3 regions of the Nonomuraea sp. NPDC050536 genome follow, and region 3 is predicted to be linked to each of the others. Evidence: riboswitches for the same ligand, from Rfam matches in the RefSeq annotation. Region 3 holds a riboswitch; each other region holds the start of a gene.
What was found. A riboswitch is a leader RNA that binds a small molecule or an ion and turns the genes downstream of it on or off. The one in region 3 is predicted to bind thiamine pyrophosphate.
Positions count from the first base shown of each region.

Region 1 (4,582 bases), on a different contig from region 3:
ACGCCGCTCGGGCCGATGATCGGCAGGTTGTCGGGTGTGCCGGGCCGCAGCCCCGCCACCACGTCGCCCAGCTCCAGCTCGGTGATGCCAGGCACCAGCTCGCGGGCGTCCCTGAGCACCTCGTACAGCCCGCCCGCGGTCACCCGCCGGTCGAAGCCGAGCTCCTCCTGCGTCGCGCCCACGACCAGCTCGCCGTCGCCGCGCGGCACCAGGTAGACGGGCGAGCCGTGCACGCTGCCGCGGACCGTCCTGCTCAGCAGCGGCTCGCGGGAGCGCAGCCGCATGATCTGCCCCTTGACCGGGCGCACCGGCACGTCGAACAGCTCGCCGCTCCACGCCCCCGCCGCCAGGACCACCTGCTCGGCCTCCAGGTCGTACGGCTCCCGCCGCTCGGGTCCGACCGGGGCCAGCCGTACACCGTGGACCTTTTCCGCGTCGCGCAGGAGCTCGGTGGCGCGCGCCAGGACCAGCGGCACCCGGCGGCGCTCAAGCGCGGCCAGCAGCGCCCTGGTGACGCGGCGCGGGTCGACCCAGGCGTCGCCCGGCGCCAGCAGCCCGCCGCGCACCGAGGGGGCGAGCATCGGCTCCAGGCGGCGGCACTCGCGGCCGGTCAGCCGCTCGACCGGCAGGCCGAGCTTGTCCATGAAGGCGGCCAGCTCGTCCAGGGCCGCCAGGTCGTCGGCGCCGAAGGCCACGTCCAGGGTGCCCTCGGCACGGTAGTCCAGGCCCGCGCCCGTCTCCTGCGCCAGCTCGGCCGCGAAGTCCGGCCAGCGGCGCAGCGAGGCCGCCCCGAGCCGCAGCAGCGGCTCCTCGGTGTAGGTGACCTCGCTGACGGGCGCCAGCATGCCCGCCGCGGCGTGTGAGGCGCCCGAGGCAGGTGCGGGATCCACGACGGTGACGGGCTTTCCCTGGCGAGCCAGATGCCAGGCGATCGTCAGACCGACGATCCCGCCACCCACGATCACATGCACGTCCGCTCCCTTCGCCGGCATGATCCGGATCAGGTGTCTTGCGGTCGAAGGCCCGATCGGCAGCCTTCCTCTCAGCCCGGTCACGGCCGGACTCCCGCGCGTCTTACGACCCCAGCCTACGGCCTCCCCGCGCACTCCTCGCACCGGCCCGGCTAAGGTCAACACCGTGAACCGCGTCGTAGTGGTAGGAGCCGGGCTGGCAGGCATGCGGAGCGTCGAGGCGCTGCGCGCACGAGGGTACGACGGTGCGCTCATCCTGCTGGGTGAGGAACGGCACCGCCCCTACGACAGGCCACCCCTGTCGAAGGCCGTGCTCCTGGGCGACGCGGACTCCAGCTTCGTCGACTCCGACCTGGACGCGATGAACGTCGACTTCCGCCCCGGCGTCTCCGCGAAGGCGCTCAGAGCGGGCACGGTCGAGACCACCGAGGGCGACCTCGACTACGACGGCCTGGTGATCGCCACCGGGGCCGAGCCGATCACGCTGCCCGGAGACGGGCCCCAGCACGTGCTGCGGACCCTCGACGACGCGCTGGAGCTGCGCGCCCGCCTCGTGGCGGGCGCCAGGGTGGCGATCATCGGGGCCGGCTGGATCGGCGCCGAGGTGGCCACCGCCGCACGCCGCGCGGGATGCCACGTCACCGTCATCGAGGCGGGCCCCACCCCGCTCGCCCAGGCCATCGGCAGCGAGATCGGCGCCCGCACCCAGCCCTGGTACGAGGGCATCGACCTGCGGCTCGACACGATGGTCGGCGCCGTCGAGGAAGGCGGGGTCCGACTGGTCGGCGGCGAGTTCGTCGAGGCGCACGTGGTCGTCACCGGCATCGGCGTCCGCCCCACCGTGGAATGGCTGTCCGACGCCGACATCGACCTGCACAACGGCGTCGTCACCGACGAGCACCTGCGCACCTCCATGCCCGGCGTCGTCGCCGTCGGCGACTGCGCCAACTGGTGGTCGCGCCGCTTCCAGACCCGGCTGCGCGTCGAGCACTGGGACGTCGCGCTCAACGCCCCCGAGGTCGCCGCCGCCACCCTGCTCGGCGAGGAGACGGTCTACGACCCGGTGCCCTACTTCTGGTCCGAGCAGTTCGGCCACATGGTCCAGTACGCGGGACACTATCCCGCCGCCTCCCGCCTGCTGTATCGCGGCGAGCCCGAGGGCAAGTGGTCGGCCGTCTGGCTCGGCGAGGACGACACCCTCGTCGCGGTTCTGGCCGTCGACCGTCCGCGGGACCTCGTCCAGGGACGTAAAATCATCGGCTCGGGAGCCCGGATGGACGTGGATCGCCTGGTAGATCCCGATGTTCCTCTACGGGATTGTGTTGTTTAGGCAAGGACGACGTGTGGTAGTTGTGGTTTCGTGACGCTTTCTGTTGCACAGATCGACCGGGAGACAGACCAGCTCGTCGCCGAGTGGTTGACGCTCCCCGAAGTGGCCAAGCGCCTCGATCTCTCGCTCGGGCGGGCCAAGCAACTTCTCAAGGACCACAAGCTGCTCGGAGTACGCCGGGGAGGAGGCGGGCCGCAGGTGCCCGCTGTATTCCTCGACGGGAAGGACGTGATGAAGGGCCTGCCTGGCACGCTGACCGTGCTGCAGGACGCCGGCTTCGACGACGCCGAGGCGCTGCGCTGGCTCTTCACCCCAGACGAATCACTGCCGGGGTCGCCTGTCGAGGCGATCAGGGAAGGTCGTCATACCGAGGTCAAGCGGCGTGCCCAAGCCCTCGGTTTCTGACGCCCGGCTCTACCTCTGCACCGACGGCCGCAGGGAACGCGGCGACCTGGCCGCGTTCCTCGACGCCGTGCTGTCCTCGGGCGTGGACATCGTCCAGCTGCGCGAGAAGGGGCTGGAGGCGCGCGAGGAACTCGAGCTGCTCGAGGTCTTCCGCGACGCCTGCGACCGGCACGGCAAGCTGCTGGCCGTCAACGACCGGGCCGACATCGCCTACGCGGCCCGTCCAGACGTGCTCCACCTGGGGCAGGACGACCTTCCTGTGACCGTCGCGCGAGAGATACTCGGCGACAACGTGGTCATCGGAAGGTCCACCCATTCCATCGCGGAGGCTTCCGCCGCCGCGATGGAGGAGGGCGTCGACTACTTCTGCTGCGGCCCGATCTGGCCCACGCCCACCAAGCCCGGCCGCCCGGCGCCCGGCCCGTCGCTGCTCAGGCACGCGGCGTCGCTGGACACCGACCGGCCGTGGTTCGGCATCGGCGGCATCGACCTGGACAACCTCGACGAGGTCAGGTCGTACGGTGTCAGCCGGGTCGTGGTGGTGCGGGCCATCACCGAGGCGGAGGATCCGGGCGCGGCGGCGGCCGAGTTCGCCAAGCGGCTCAGGTCTTCCTAGCCGTCGCGGCCACCGCCAGCTCGGCCAGGGCCGAACGGGACTCAGGCGTGATCGGCGCGTCGTCGAGCGAGGCCAGCGCCTCGCCCAGATAGTCGCCGATCAGGTCCTCGCACTCCTGCAGGGCGCCGGTGTCGTCGATGATGGCTCGCAGCGTGGCCACGCCCTGCTCGTCCAGGTGCGGATCGCCGAGCAGGCGGCGCACGATCCGCGCGTCGTCGTCCGAGGCGGCCGCCAGCGTGCGGGCGATGAGCATGGTGCGCTTGCCCTCGCGCAGGTCGTCGCCCGCGGGCTTGCCGGTATGCGCGGGATCGCCGAACACGCCCAGGATGTCGTCCCTGAGCTGGAAGGCGATCCCGACCCGCCGGCCGTAGGCGACGCACAGGTCGTCGATCCACGGCTCGGCGGCGCCGGCCGCGAGCACCAGGCCCAGCCTGAGCGGCTGCTCGACCGAGTACTTGCCGCTCTTGTACAGCGCCACGCGCAGCGCCGACTCGAAGGTGTTCTCGCCGTGCGCCTGCTCGAGCAGGTCCAGGTACTGGCCGCACATCAGCTCGGTGCGCATGTGGTCGTGCACCGGCTGCGCCGCCTGCAGCGCCTCGTACGGCAGGCCGCTGGTGCGCCACATCTCGCCCGACCAGATGAGCAGCAGGTTGCCGAGCAGGATCGCCGCGCCCTCGCCGAACTGTTCGGCCGAGCCGTACCAGCCGCCCTTCTCGTGCAGCGTCTGGAAGCGGCGGTGCGCCGACGGCATGCCGCGGCGCAGGTCGCTCTTGTCCATGACGTCGTCGTGCACGAGCGCGCTGGCCTGCAGCAACTCGAGCGACGCGGCCGCGGTGAAGATCTCCGGCACGTCCGAGCCGCCCGCGCCGCGCCACCCCCAGTAACAGAAAGCGGGGCGCAGCCGCTTGCCGCCGGACAGCAGCTCGTTGGCGGCGCTGAACAGCGGTTCGAGATCAGGATCGTCGAGCGCGGGCTGCTGCCGCTCCACGAACTCCCTGAGGGAACGATCCACCTGCGTGCGCAGGCCGTCCATGCTCGTCATGCTTTGAGACTAGTGGCCGAGCGGAGACGCTTCGATCTCCCTGCCCGTGGGTCAGGCCTCGGGGCGGTAACCTTGTGACCATGGCGCTTGGTCGACCTTCCACCCTGCCGGACCGTGTACCCACCGTCCGCGAGCTGCTGGCCTCCGGCCAGCGGTCGTTCTCCTTCGAGTTCTTCCCTCCGAAGACGGACGAGGGTGAGCGGCAGTTGTGGCGGGCG
Region 1 is NZ_JBITHD010000003.1:299,821-304,402, reverse strand. Features, by position in the region: gene thiO (glycine oxidase ThiO) at 1-971, opposite strand, end outside; TPP riboswitch at 961-1,079, opposite strand; gene ACIBHX_RS11415 (NAD(P)/FAD-dependent oxidoreductase) at 1,138-2,301, shown strand; gene ACIBHX_RS11410 (Rv2175c family DNA-binding protein) at 2,332-2,706, shown strand; gene thiE (thiamine phosphate synthase) at 2,684-3,322, shown strand; gene ACIBHX_RS11400 (polyprenyl synthetase family protein) at 3,309-4,355, opposite strand; gene metF (methylenetetrahydrofolate reductase [NAD(P)H]) at 4,445-4,582, shown strand, end outside.
Region 1: linked by a shared signal. The riboswitch ahead of thiO (glycine oxidase ThiO) and the one ahead of ACIBHX_RS42335 (purine-cytosine permease family protein) in region 3 are both predicted to bind thiamine pyrophosphate.

Region 2 (4,582 bases), on a different contig from region 3:
TCGGCGATCGAGCCGGGGCGCAGCCCGTCACCCAGGGAGAAGGCCACGTCGTAGGAGGCGAGCAGCTCGCACATCTCCTCGAAATGCTCGTACAGGAAGCTCTCCCGGTGGTGCGCCAGGCACCAGGCGGCCATGATCGCGCCGCCGCGCGAGACGATGCCGGTCTTGCGCCCGGCGGTGAGGGGCACGTGGGCCAGCCGTACCCCCGCGTGCACGGTGACGTAGTCGACGCCCTGCTCGCACTGCTCGACGAGGGTGTCGCGGTAGATCTCCCACGACAGCTCCTCCGGGCGCCCGTCGACCTTCTCCAGCGCCTGGTAGATCGGGACGGTGCCGATCGGCACCGGTGAGTTGCGGATGATCCACTCGCGGGTGGTGTGGATGTCGCGGCCGGTGGACAGGTCCATGACGGTGTCGGCGCCCCAGCGGGTGGCCCAGGTCATCTTCTCCACCTCCTCCTGGATGGAGGAGGTGACCGCGGAGTTGCCGATGTTGGCGTTGATCTTCACGAGGAAGTTGCGGCCGATGATCATGGGCTCGGATTCGGGGTGGTTGACGTTGGCCGGGATGATCGCCCTGCCCGCCGCCACCTCGGTGCGGACGAACTCGGGCGTGACGCCCTCGCGGACCGCGACGAACTCCATCTCCTTGGTGATCTGGCCGCGCCTGGCGTAGGCGAGCTGGGTCACCGGCGCCCCGGTGGCGCGCAGCGGGTGCCGCCGCTCGCCCTGGAGCCCGGCCGGCACGGGCCTTCCTCCGTAGCGCGCGACGTCGCTCCGGTCGAGGATCCACCCCTCGCGCAGCGGCGCCAGGCCCCGGGCGACGTCGACCTGCACGTCCGGGTCGGTGTAGGGCCCGGACGTGTCGTAGAGCGTGACGCTCGTGCCGTCGGACAGGTGCACCAGCCGCATCGGCACGCGAAGATCACCAGAGTAGATCTTGGAAAAGCACGCGTCGCTCATCGCGGAAACTCCCTTCGCCGGCATTACCCGGAGCAGGTTCTGGCGGTCGGCGGCTGATGTAGCCGTCCTCTCAGCCCGGTCACACCGGGCTCCCGCGTTCGGTCGGCGCCCACCGTAACCCGGAACACCCGGGTCCGCGCAAGGGGCGGCGCGTATGCCGTCCGGCAGATTTCAGCGGAGCCACGGACTGGTCACCTGGTCCGACCTGCCATGACCGGAGCTAGGAGGGGGAGGTGCTGACGCGGCAGGCCAGGTGGAGGGCGAGGCGGGTGTCCGCGTCGGCGAGGTCGACGCCGAGGAGGCTCTCGATCCTGGCGACCCGCCGGGCGATGGTGTTGCGGTGGACGCCCAGCACGGCCGCGGCCTCGATCAGGGAGGACTCGGCGTCCAGGTAGACCGTGAGCGTTTCGACCAGTTCGGGCGAGAGGGTGGCCAGGAGCGATCTGGCCGCGGGCACGAAGGTGTCGGTGCGGGTCCAGGCGAGCAGGAGCTGGGCCAGCCCGAGCCGGTCCACGTGCAGGAACCTGCCCGTCTCCGCCCGGGACCCGGCCAGGCGGGCGGCGTCGCGGGCCTCCGACAGGGTGCGGGCGATGCCGCCGGGGCCCGGGTGCGGCCTGGCCATGCCGACGAGCAGGTCCAGGTCGGCCAGGTGGCGCTGCGCCTGCCGTACCCCGGCGGCGAGCCGATCGACGGCGTCGGTGCCGGGCTCGGCGGTGGTGGTCACCCACGCCACCCAGCCGCCGTCCTCGGCGACCACGACCGCCTCGATCCCCTCCGCGGCCAGGGCGGAGACGATGTCGCTCGTGGAGGTCACCACGTCGACGGGCCGGCTGGCGCCGAAGCGGATGCCGGTGTGCCAGCCGTCCAGCGCCCAGCCCGCCTCGGCCGCGCGCCTGCGCAGCGACGGGCCCGCGTCGTCGCCCGACTGGAGCAGCTCGCCGAGCAGGCCGGAACGGCGGCGGGCGTCGCGCTCCAGCTCGACCCTGCGCAGCGCGAGCGAGCGTTGCGCGGCTCCCGCGGCCACGGCCAGGACCTCCTCGTCGCCCGCCGTACCGGGGCTGACCAGCCAGAGCTCGGCGCTGCGGCCGTCGGGGGCGAGCACGGGCACGGCCACGCCGCCGCCCGCCAGCCGCTGGCGCACCGGCAGCGCGACCCTGACCTGCGCCGTCACCGCGGGGCCGAGCAGCGCGGCGCCGTCCCTGGCCAGCACGGTGACCTCGGCGTGCAACACCTCGCTGGCCCTGTCGCGTAGCTCGGCCAGGGTGAGCCCGCCCGCGTCGAGCACCTGGTGCGCGGCCAGCACGCGCCGGGCCACGTCCACCTCCGGTGCCGCGAGCAGGACGGCCAGCCGTACCGCCGTCTCCAGCGGATCGCCCAGGCAGCCGAGCACGGGCGTGCGCAGGCGGTCGGCCAGCAGCAGCGTGCCACGCAGCAGCGGCTCGTCGCCCGGCACGACGAGCGCGGCGGCTCCTGCCTCGGCCGCGCGGTTCAGGTCGGCGTCCAGCCGCCACCCGGTCCGCTCCCCGTCGAGACGTACGGCCAGCGCTCCGAGGAAGGGCTCGGTCACGGACACGCCGGTGACCTGGCGCCCGCTGTCGAGGGGCCCGCCCAGTACCACGAGGTCGGCCCGGTCGAGCAGGTCGGCGACGTTCATGCCGGACCCTCCATCAGCCGTGGTGGCACGTCGATGCCGAAGGCGGCGGGCGAGACCTGGGCCAGCTTGTCCGTGCGGCGCCAGAAGGCCGGGCAGGGCAGCTGCAGCACCTCGACGCGCGGCCCGCGCACCACCTCGTCGCAGCCGAGCGGCCGGCCGGTCCTGGCCTCGAGCAGGCAGATGACGTCAGGCGTGGTCGCGACGGGGACGCCGTCGGCGAAGACGGCCTGGAACTCGTTCTCCATCTCCACCCGCAGCACCGGACCTCCGTCGCCGAGCACGCTGACCACGCCGCGGCCGCCCGGCTGCCTGATCACCTCCACGACGCGGCCCGTCCCGAGCGACCGCCCGCCCAGCGCGGGCGCGCGCGGCGCCCGCTCCGGCAGTGCGAGCATGGTCCTGCCCAGCTCGAGCGCGCGGGCCAGGCCACCGACGATGGCCAGCGCGGGCAGGTCGGCCACGCGGATCGGCCAGTGCGCGAACGCCGCCCAGCCGCCCGCCGCCTGCACCGCGCCGTGCATGAGCTTCTCCCCGGCCTCCGGGTCGTAGCTGTCCATGATCGTGGTACGGCCGGCCGAGTCGACCAGCGCGTACGGCCCGGCCTGGACGCCCTTGCGCGAGGTGGATGCCTGCCCGAGCCGGGGGAAGGCCCGGCCCATCAGGTCGGCGTCGACCACGGGCAGGCCGCAGGTGAGCACCGCGAGGCCGTTGCTGCCGCCCGCCTCGATCGACATGATCGCGTCCACCCGGCTGCCGCTCCACCGGGCGACGGCCGCCACGGCCGCGGCCATCTCCTCGCCGGTGGGCGGCTTCTCCTCCAGCATCCCGGTGGCTCCGGCCAGCCCGACCGGGACGAGCAGCGCATCAGGCGGCAGCTCGGCGGCGGCCATGAGCTCGACGGGCCCCCGGCGCAGCCTGGCCCGCAGCAGCCGCATCAAGGTCACCGTGGCGCCGCCACCGCCGGAGCCGAGCAGGACGCAGCCACGTTCGAGCGCGGGCAGGTCCTGCTCCCGGATCTGGCTCATCTCTGGACGATAAGGCACCTTTCGCAGGCGTCAGATGAGGGGTACCGGGTCCAGGTCGTAGCCGAAGTACCTGGGGCCGACCAGCATCAGCCCCTCGGGGGTGCGCCAGCGCGGGTCGCACGGCGCGGCCAGGACGGTGACGCGCTGGCCGTACCGCAGGGTCTCCGTCGTGATCGGGTCGCCGGTCTGGGTGTCGAGTACGCAGATGAGGTCGGGCGTGCTGGCCACGGGGGTGCCGTCCAGTTCGGCGAGCAGGTGCTCGTTCTGGAACGACAGCCGCAGCTCGCCGTCCCCGGACAGCCGGGCGATGCCGCGGGCGAACCCGCCGACGGTGCGCCGCTCCACGTCCAGCACCTTGCCGCCGAACAGGACCCGGCCGCCCAGCCTGGCGGCGACCGCCTGCGGGGCGTCGCCGATGGCGCGGTGCTCGGCGACCAGCTCGCCGAGCTCGGCGCTGAGCGAGATCGTGGCGGGGACCATCGCCTCGCGGGCCTTGGCGCCGTCCATGGCGTACAGGACGGTGGTGGCCGAGCCGCCCATCTCCACGGTGGCCGCCCTGGCCAGGCGCTCGGTCCAGTGGTTGCTGACGGTGTCGATGACCGACCGGTTGCCCTTGTCGTCGGCCATGGCCATGGGCGAGGCGGCCACGCCGTACATGGCGGGGATGAACATCTGCAGCTCGGGGAAGGCGCGGCCCATGCCGTCGGCGTCGATGAGCGGCAGCCCGAGCCGGGCCGCGGCGGCGACGGGGATCAGCGAGTTGACGCCGCCCACCTCGGCGCAGGCGATGTGGGTCGGGCGGCGGCCGAGGTACCCGCAGATGGCCTCGACCGCGGCCGAGATCTCCTCGATCGAGGGCGGCTTCTCCACCATCACCGTGGGCGCGCCCATGCCCGCCACCGGCAGCACCATCGCCTCGTCCGGCACCTCGTCCAGCGGGA
Region 2 is NZ_JBITHD010000019.1:121,432-126,013, forward strand. Features, by position in the region: gene thiC (phosphomethylpyrimidine synthase ThiC) at 1-962, opposite strand, end outside; TPP riboswitch at 955-1,068, opposite strand; gene ACIBHX_RS39850 (PucR family transcriptional regulator) at 1,183-2,616, opposite strand; gene ACIBHX_RS39855 (DUF917 domain-containing protein) at 2,613-3,641, opposite strand; gene ACIBHX_RS39860 (DUF917 domain-containing protein) at 3,672-4,582, opposite strand, start outside.
Region 2: linked by a shared signal. The riboswitch ahead of thiC (phosphomethylpyrimidine synthase ThiC) and the one ahead of ACIBHX_RS42335 (purine-cytosine permease family protein) in region 3 are both predicted to bind thiamine pyrophosphate.

Region 3 (4,582 bases):
CGGTGCGCGGCTCGGGGTCGCCGCCCGCGAGCGCGCTGGAGACCCGGTCGCGGACCTCCTGCTCGACGGAGGGGTCGGCCTCGGGCCAGCGGGTGGAGGGGAACATGCCGAGCACCTTGCGGTGCTCCTCGCTGAGGACGCCGCGCTCGGCCAGCCCGGTCAGCAGCCGGTTGCGAAGCTTGCCCGACTGGAGCTTCTGCACCCACCACGCCGGCTTGCGCTCCTTGCCGTCCTCGGACATGCGGGCCAGTGCGGCGTCGAGCTCGGCCTCGCCGAGCGGGGTGGCGTCCCTGACCGCGACCTTCTTCTTCGACAGCTCCACCCGCTCGGTCACCGCCAGCTCGGCCAGCAGGGCTCCCGCCAGCGCGGTGTCGAGCTGAACGCCGCTGATGACGGGCTTGCCCTCCTCCTCGGTGTAGGCGAGTAGGAGCAGTTCCTCCGCGATCGTCACAGTCATGCTCAAGACATTAACGTGCGGTTATGGCTATTTCAGCGGACCTGCACGCGCTCGGCACTCCTTTGTTGGACAAGCAGCTCGCGCACCCCACCGTCGCCGGGATCGGGCGCGGCGACCTGCCAGAGCCGGTGTTCCGGTCGTGGCTTGAGCAGGACTACCTGTTCCTGCTGGACTACGTGCGCGTGTTCTCCCGGCTGGCCTGGCAGGCGCCCGCCGGGCACCTGGGCGATCTGGTGGACCTGGCGCACACCACCTTCCACGATGAGCTGAACCTGCACAGGTCCATGTCGGCGGAGTTCGGCGCCGACCTCGACGGCGCGGTCAAGGGGCCCGCCTGCGCGGCCTACACCGCTTTCCTCCTCGACGCGGCGGCCGATTACGCCGAGGGCCTGGCCGCGCTCTACCCGTGCATGTGGGGCTACTCGATGCTCGGCAGGAAGCTGGCCGAGAACCCGCCGGCCGAGTCGCGCTACCGGGCCTGGGTGGACACCTACGCCGACCCGGGGTTCGCGACGCTGGCCGAGCGCATCGCCCAGATGATCGACGAGGCCGCCCCCGATCAGGGACGGGCCAGGGAGCTGTTCACCCAGGGCATGGCGCACGAGCTGGCGTTCTGGGACGTGCCCTAACCCGTCCACAGCCTGTGGACAGTGCCCTTACCCTGGTGGCATGCCGGAACTTCCCGAAGTGGCATCGCTCACCGACTTCCTGCGCGAGCGGGCCGTCGGCCACTCGATCCTCGGCGTCGACGTGGTGGCCTTCCAGGCGCTGAAGACCTTCGATCCGCCGGTCAGCGCGCTGAGCGGCCTGACGCTCACCGCCGTGTCCAGGCACGGCAAGTTCCTCGACCTGGACTGTGACGGGCTGCACCTGATCTTCCACCTGGCCAGGGCGGGCTGGCTGCGTTGGAGGGAGGATCTGTCCGGCGCCAAGCCGGTCCGCCCCGGCAAGGGTCCTCTCGCGGTCCGGGTACGGCTGTCGCCGAACGAGCTGGGCCTGGCGCCGGGGTTCGAGCTGACCGAGGCGGGCACGCAGAAACGGCTGGCCGTCTATGTCACCAAGGATCCGCATGAGGTGCCCGGCATCGCCACGCTCGGGCCCGACCCGCTGGGCGAGGCGTTCACGGTCGAGGTGCTCAAGGGGATCTTGGGCGGTAGCCGTACGCAGATCAAGGGGTTGCTGCGCGACCAGAAGGTGATCGCGGGGATCGGCAACGCCTACTCCGACGAGGTGCTGCACGCGGCGAAGATGTCGCCGTTCAAGATCGCGTCCTCGCTGACCGACGCACAGGTCGCCGACCTGCACGAGGCCATCGTGACCACGCTCAGGGACGCCGTCGAGCGGGCGCACGGGCTGGCGGCCAAGGACCTCAAGGCCGAGAAGAAGTCCGGGCTGCGCGTGCACAACAGGGCCGGGCAGCCGTGCGACGTGTGCGGCGACACGATCCGCGAGGTGTCGTTCGCCGACTCCTCGCTGCAGTACTGCCCGACCTGCCAGACCGGTGGGAAGCCGCTGGCCGACCGCCGCATGTCCAAGCTGCTGAAATGATGGAAGCATGACGGTTCCCGAGATCGAAGCCGGCGACTTCCCGGCCGACGGCTACCTACTCGACGTGCGCGAGCAGGAGGAATGGGTGGCGGGACACGCGCCCGAGGCCGTGCACATCCCGATGTCCGAGATCCAGGGCAGGGTGGACGAGGTCCCCGCCGACCGCACCGTTTACGTGGTGTGCCGGGTGGGCGGCCGCTCGTTCCAGGTCGCGGCGTGGCTGACCCAGCTCGGGCACGAGGCCGTCAACGTGGGCGGCGGCATGCAGTCCTGGGAGGCCTCCGGCAAGCAGATGGTCAGCGAGTCCGGTCAGCCGCCCTTCGTGGCCTAGCTCTCCCCGGGGGGTAGTTGCCCGAGGGGGAATGGTGCATCATAGGGGCGCACGCCAGGACAAACCGGCGGGCGATCACAGCTGAACCGCGGGAGCTTGGGGCAACCAGGCTGAGAGGGCAGATACCGCTGCTGCCGACCGCATGAACCTGTCCGGGTAATGCCGGCGTAGGGAGAGTGCGATGACGGACGTCGTCGATGATGCGAAGCATGCCGAAGTTCCGCTGACCCTCGAGGGCGCTCCGCCGCCCAAGACCCTCGGCGTGCTCGACCAGGGGGCGCTGTGGGCCAACCTCGGCGTCAGCCTCCTGGGCTTCTCAGGAGCGCTGCTGCTCCTCGAACCGATCAAGGGCCTGCGGCTCTCGGTGCCCGCTGCGCTGGTCGCGGCGGTCGTCGGGAGCCTGATCGGATCGGCCATGGTGGGCCTGTCCGCGATCCCCGGCACCCAGACGGGGCGGCCGGCGATGGTCCTGCTCCGCGGCCTGTTCGGAGCCAGGCTCTCCTACCTGCCCACGGCGCTGAACATCGTGCAGATGCTCGGCTGGGGCGCCTTCGAGCTCTGGGTGATCGCCACTTCCGCCCAGGCCGTGTTCGGGGCGGCCGTGCCGTACTGGCTGCTGGTGATCGCGGCGGGGGCGCTCACGACCGCGCTAACCATCTGGCCGCTGGGAGCGGTCAGGATCCTGCGGCGCTACGTCACTATCGGAGTGATCGTCTCGCTCGTCTGGTTCGCCGTGGCGTTCCTGCGGGAGGCCCCTCCGCAGAGCGGGGGATCCTGGACGGCGTTCGCGCCCGCCGTGGACTACGTGATCGCGCTGTCGGTGTCGTGGGTGCCGATGGCGGCCGACTTCGCCCGGCACTCGCGCTCCAGCGGAGCCGCCTTCACCGGCGTGGTCGGCGGTTACAGCATCGCCCAGGTCGCCTGCCTGGGGCTGGGGATCTACGCGGTGGCGATGGGCGAGGGGTTCACACCGTTCATCGCGGCGCCGCTGGGAGTGCTGTTCTTCTCGATCCTGATCCTGCGCGAGACCGACCAGTCCTTCGCCAACAACTACTCCACGACCATGTCGCTGCAGAACCTGCTGCCTCGGATCGACCGGCGCATTCTCTCCGGCACGATCGGCGTGATCACCGTCGGGATCGCCCTGCTGGTGGACGTGAACTCCTACGGCGCCTTCCTCGGCGTGATCGGGGCGGTGTTCGTGCCGATGTTCGCCGTGCTGGCCGTCGACTACTTCCTGCTCGGTGGGGCCAGGAACTGGGACACCTCCGAGGAGGCGCCCGCCCGCTGGTCCATGCTGATCCCCTGGGCGCTGGGGTTCGTCGCCTACTGGCTGACCACGTCCACGCCGACCGTCGAGGCATGGGACGCCTTCTGGCAGCCCATGCGCGATGCGATCAGGCAGCCGTGGATGAACGGCGCGCTCGGCGCGGCGCTGGTGGCAGCGCTGGTGACGCTGGCTATCGGCCTGCCAAGGCGCGGGCTTCGACGTTGAGCAGGTGGCGCTTGGCGGCCGCGCCCCCGGGGTAGTCGCCGAGCTCGCCGCCCTCACGCACGACGCGGTGCGACGGCACGATCACGCACACGGGGTTGGCGTTGACCGCGTTGCCGACCGCGCGCAGCGCGCGCGGCCGCCCGATGCGCTCGCCGATCTCCTCCAGGGCGATGGCCGTGCCGTACGGCACAGCCATCGTCTTCTGCAGCACCGTGCGCGCGAACGGCGTGGCCAGCGCCAGGTCCACCGGCGTGGCGAAGGTCCGCAGGCGCCCGGAGAAGTAAGCGTCAAGCTCCCTGCGCACCGGGTCGAGCCGCCCGGGGTTCGGCCCGATGAAGGTGCCCACGTGCCGGCTCAGCTGCTCGAACACGCTGTTCTCTGGCTCGAAGCTGCAGGCCACGATGCCCCTCGCGGTCATGGCCAGCACGAGCCTGCCGACCGCGCCGTCGTAGGTGCCGAAGGCGATGTCGGGCGGAGTTTCGCCCCGATACGTGCCCGATGTCACCCGCAACAGCGCATCGAGGTCGTCAGCCGACATACCCTCACCCCCTCGGGCAGCGTATCGGACGGATCCGCCGACGTCGGCGCGATGGCACGGGCACTATGGAGGTGTGGGGGACGACAGGGCCGGAGGTGACGACGAGCTGGCCCGTGCGGTGCTTGCCAGCTCGCCCAACGCCGTCGTCGCGCTCGACAGGGACCAGACGGTCCTGGTGTGGAATCCGGCCGCGGAACGCCTCTTCGGCTGGAG
Region 3 is NZ_JBITHD010000022.1:77,214-81,795, forward strand. Features, by position in the region: gene ACIBHX_RS42315 (GPP34 family phosphoprotein) at 1-457, opposite strand, end outside; gene ACIBHX_RS42320 (TenA family protein) at 481-1,086, shown strand; gene ACIBHX_RS42325 (Fpg/Nei family DNA glycosylase) at 1,127-2,005, shown strand; gene ACIBHX_RS42330 (rhodanese-like domain-containing protein) at 2,013-2,336, shown strand; TPP riboswitch at 2,415-2,528, shown strand; gene ACIBHX_RS42335 (purine-cytosine permease family protein) at 2,518-3,831, shown strand; gene ACIBHX_RS42340 (methylated-DNA--[protein]-cysteine S-methyltransferase) at 3,797-4,369, opposite strand; gene ACIBHX_RS42345 (PAS domain S-box protein) at 4,443-4,582, shown strand, end outside.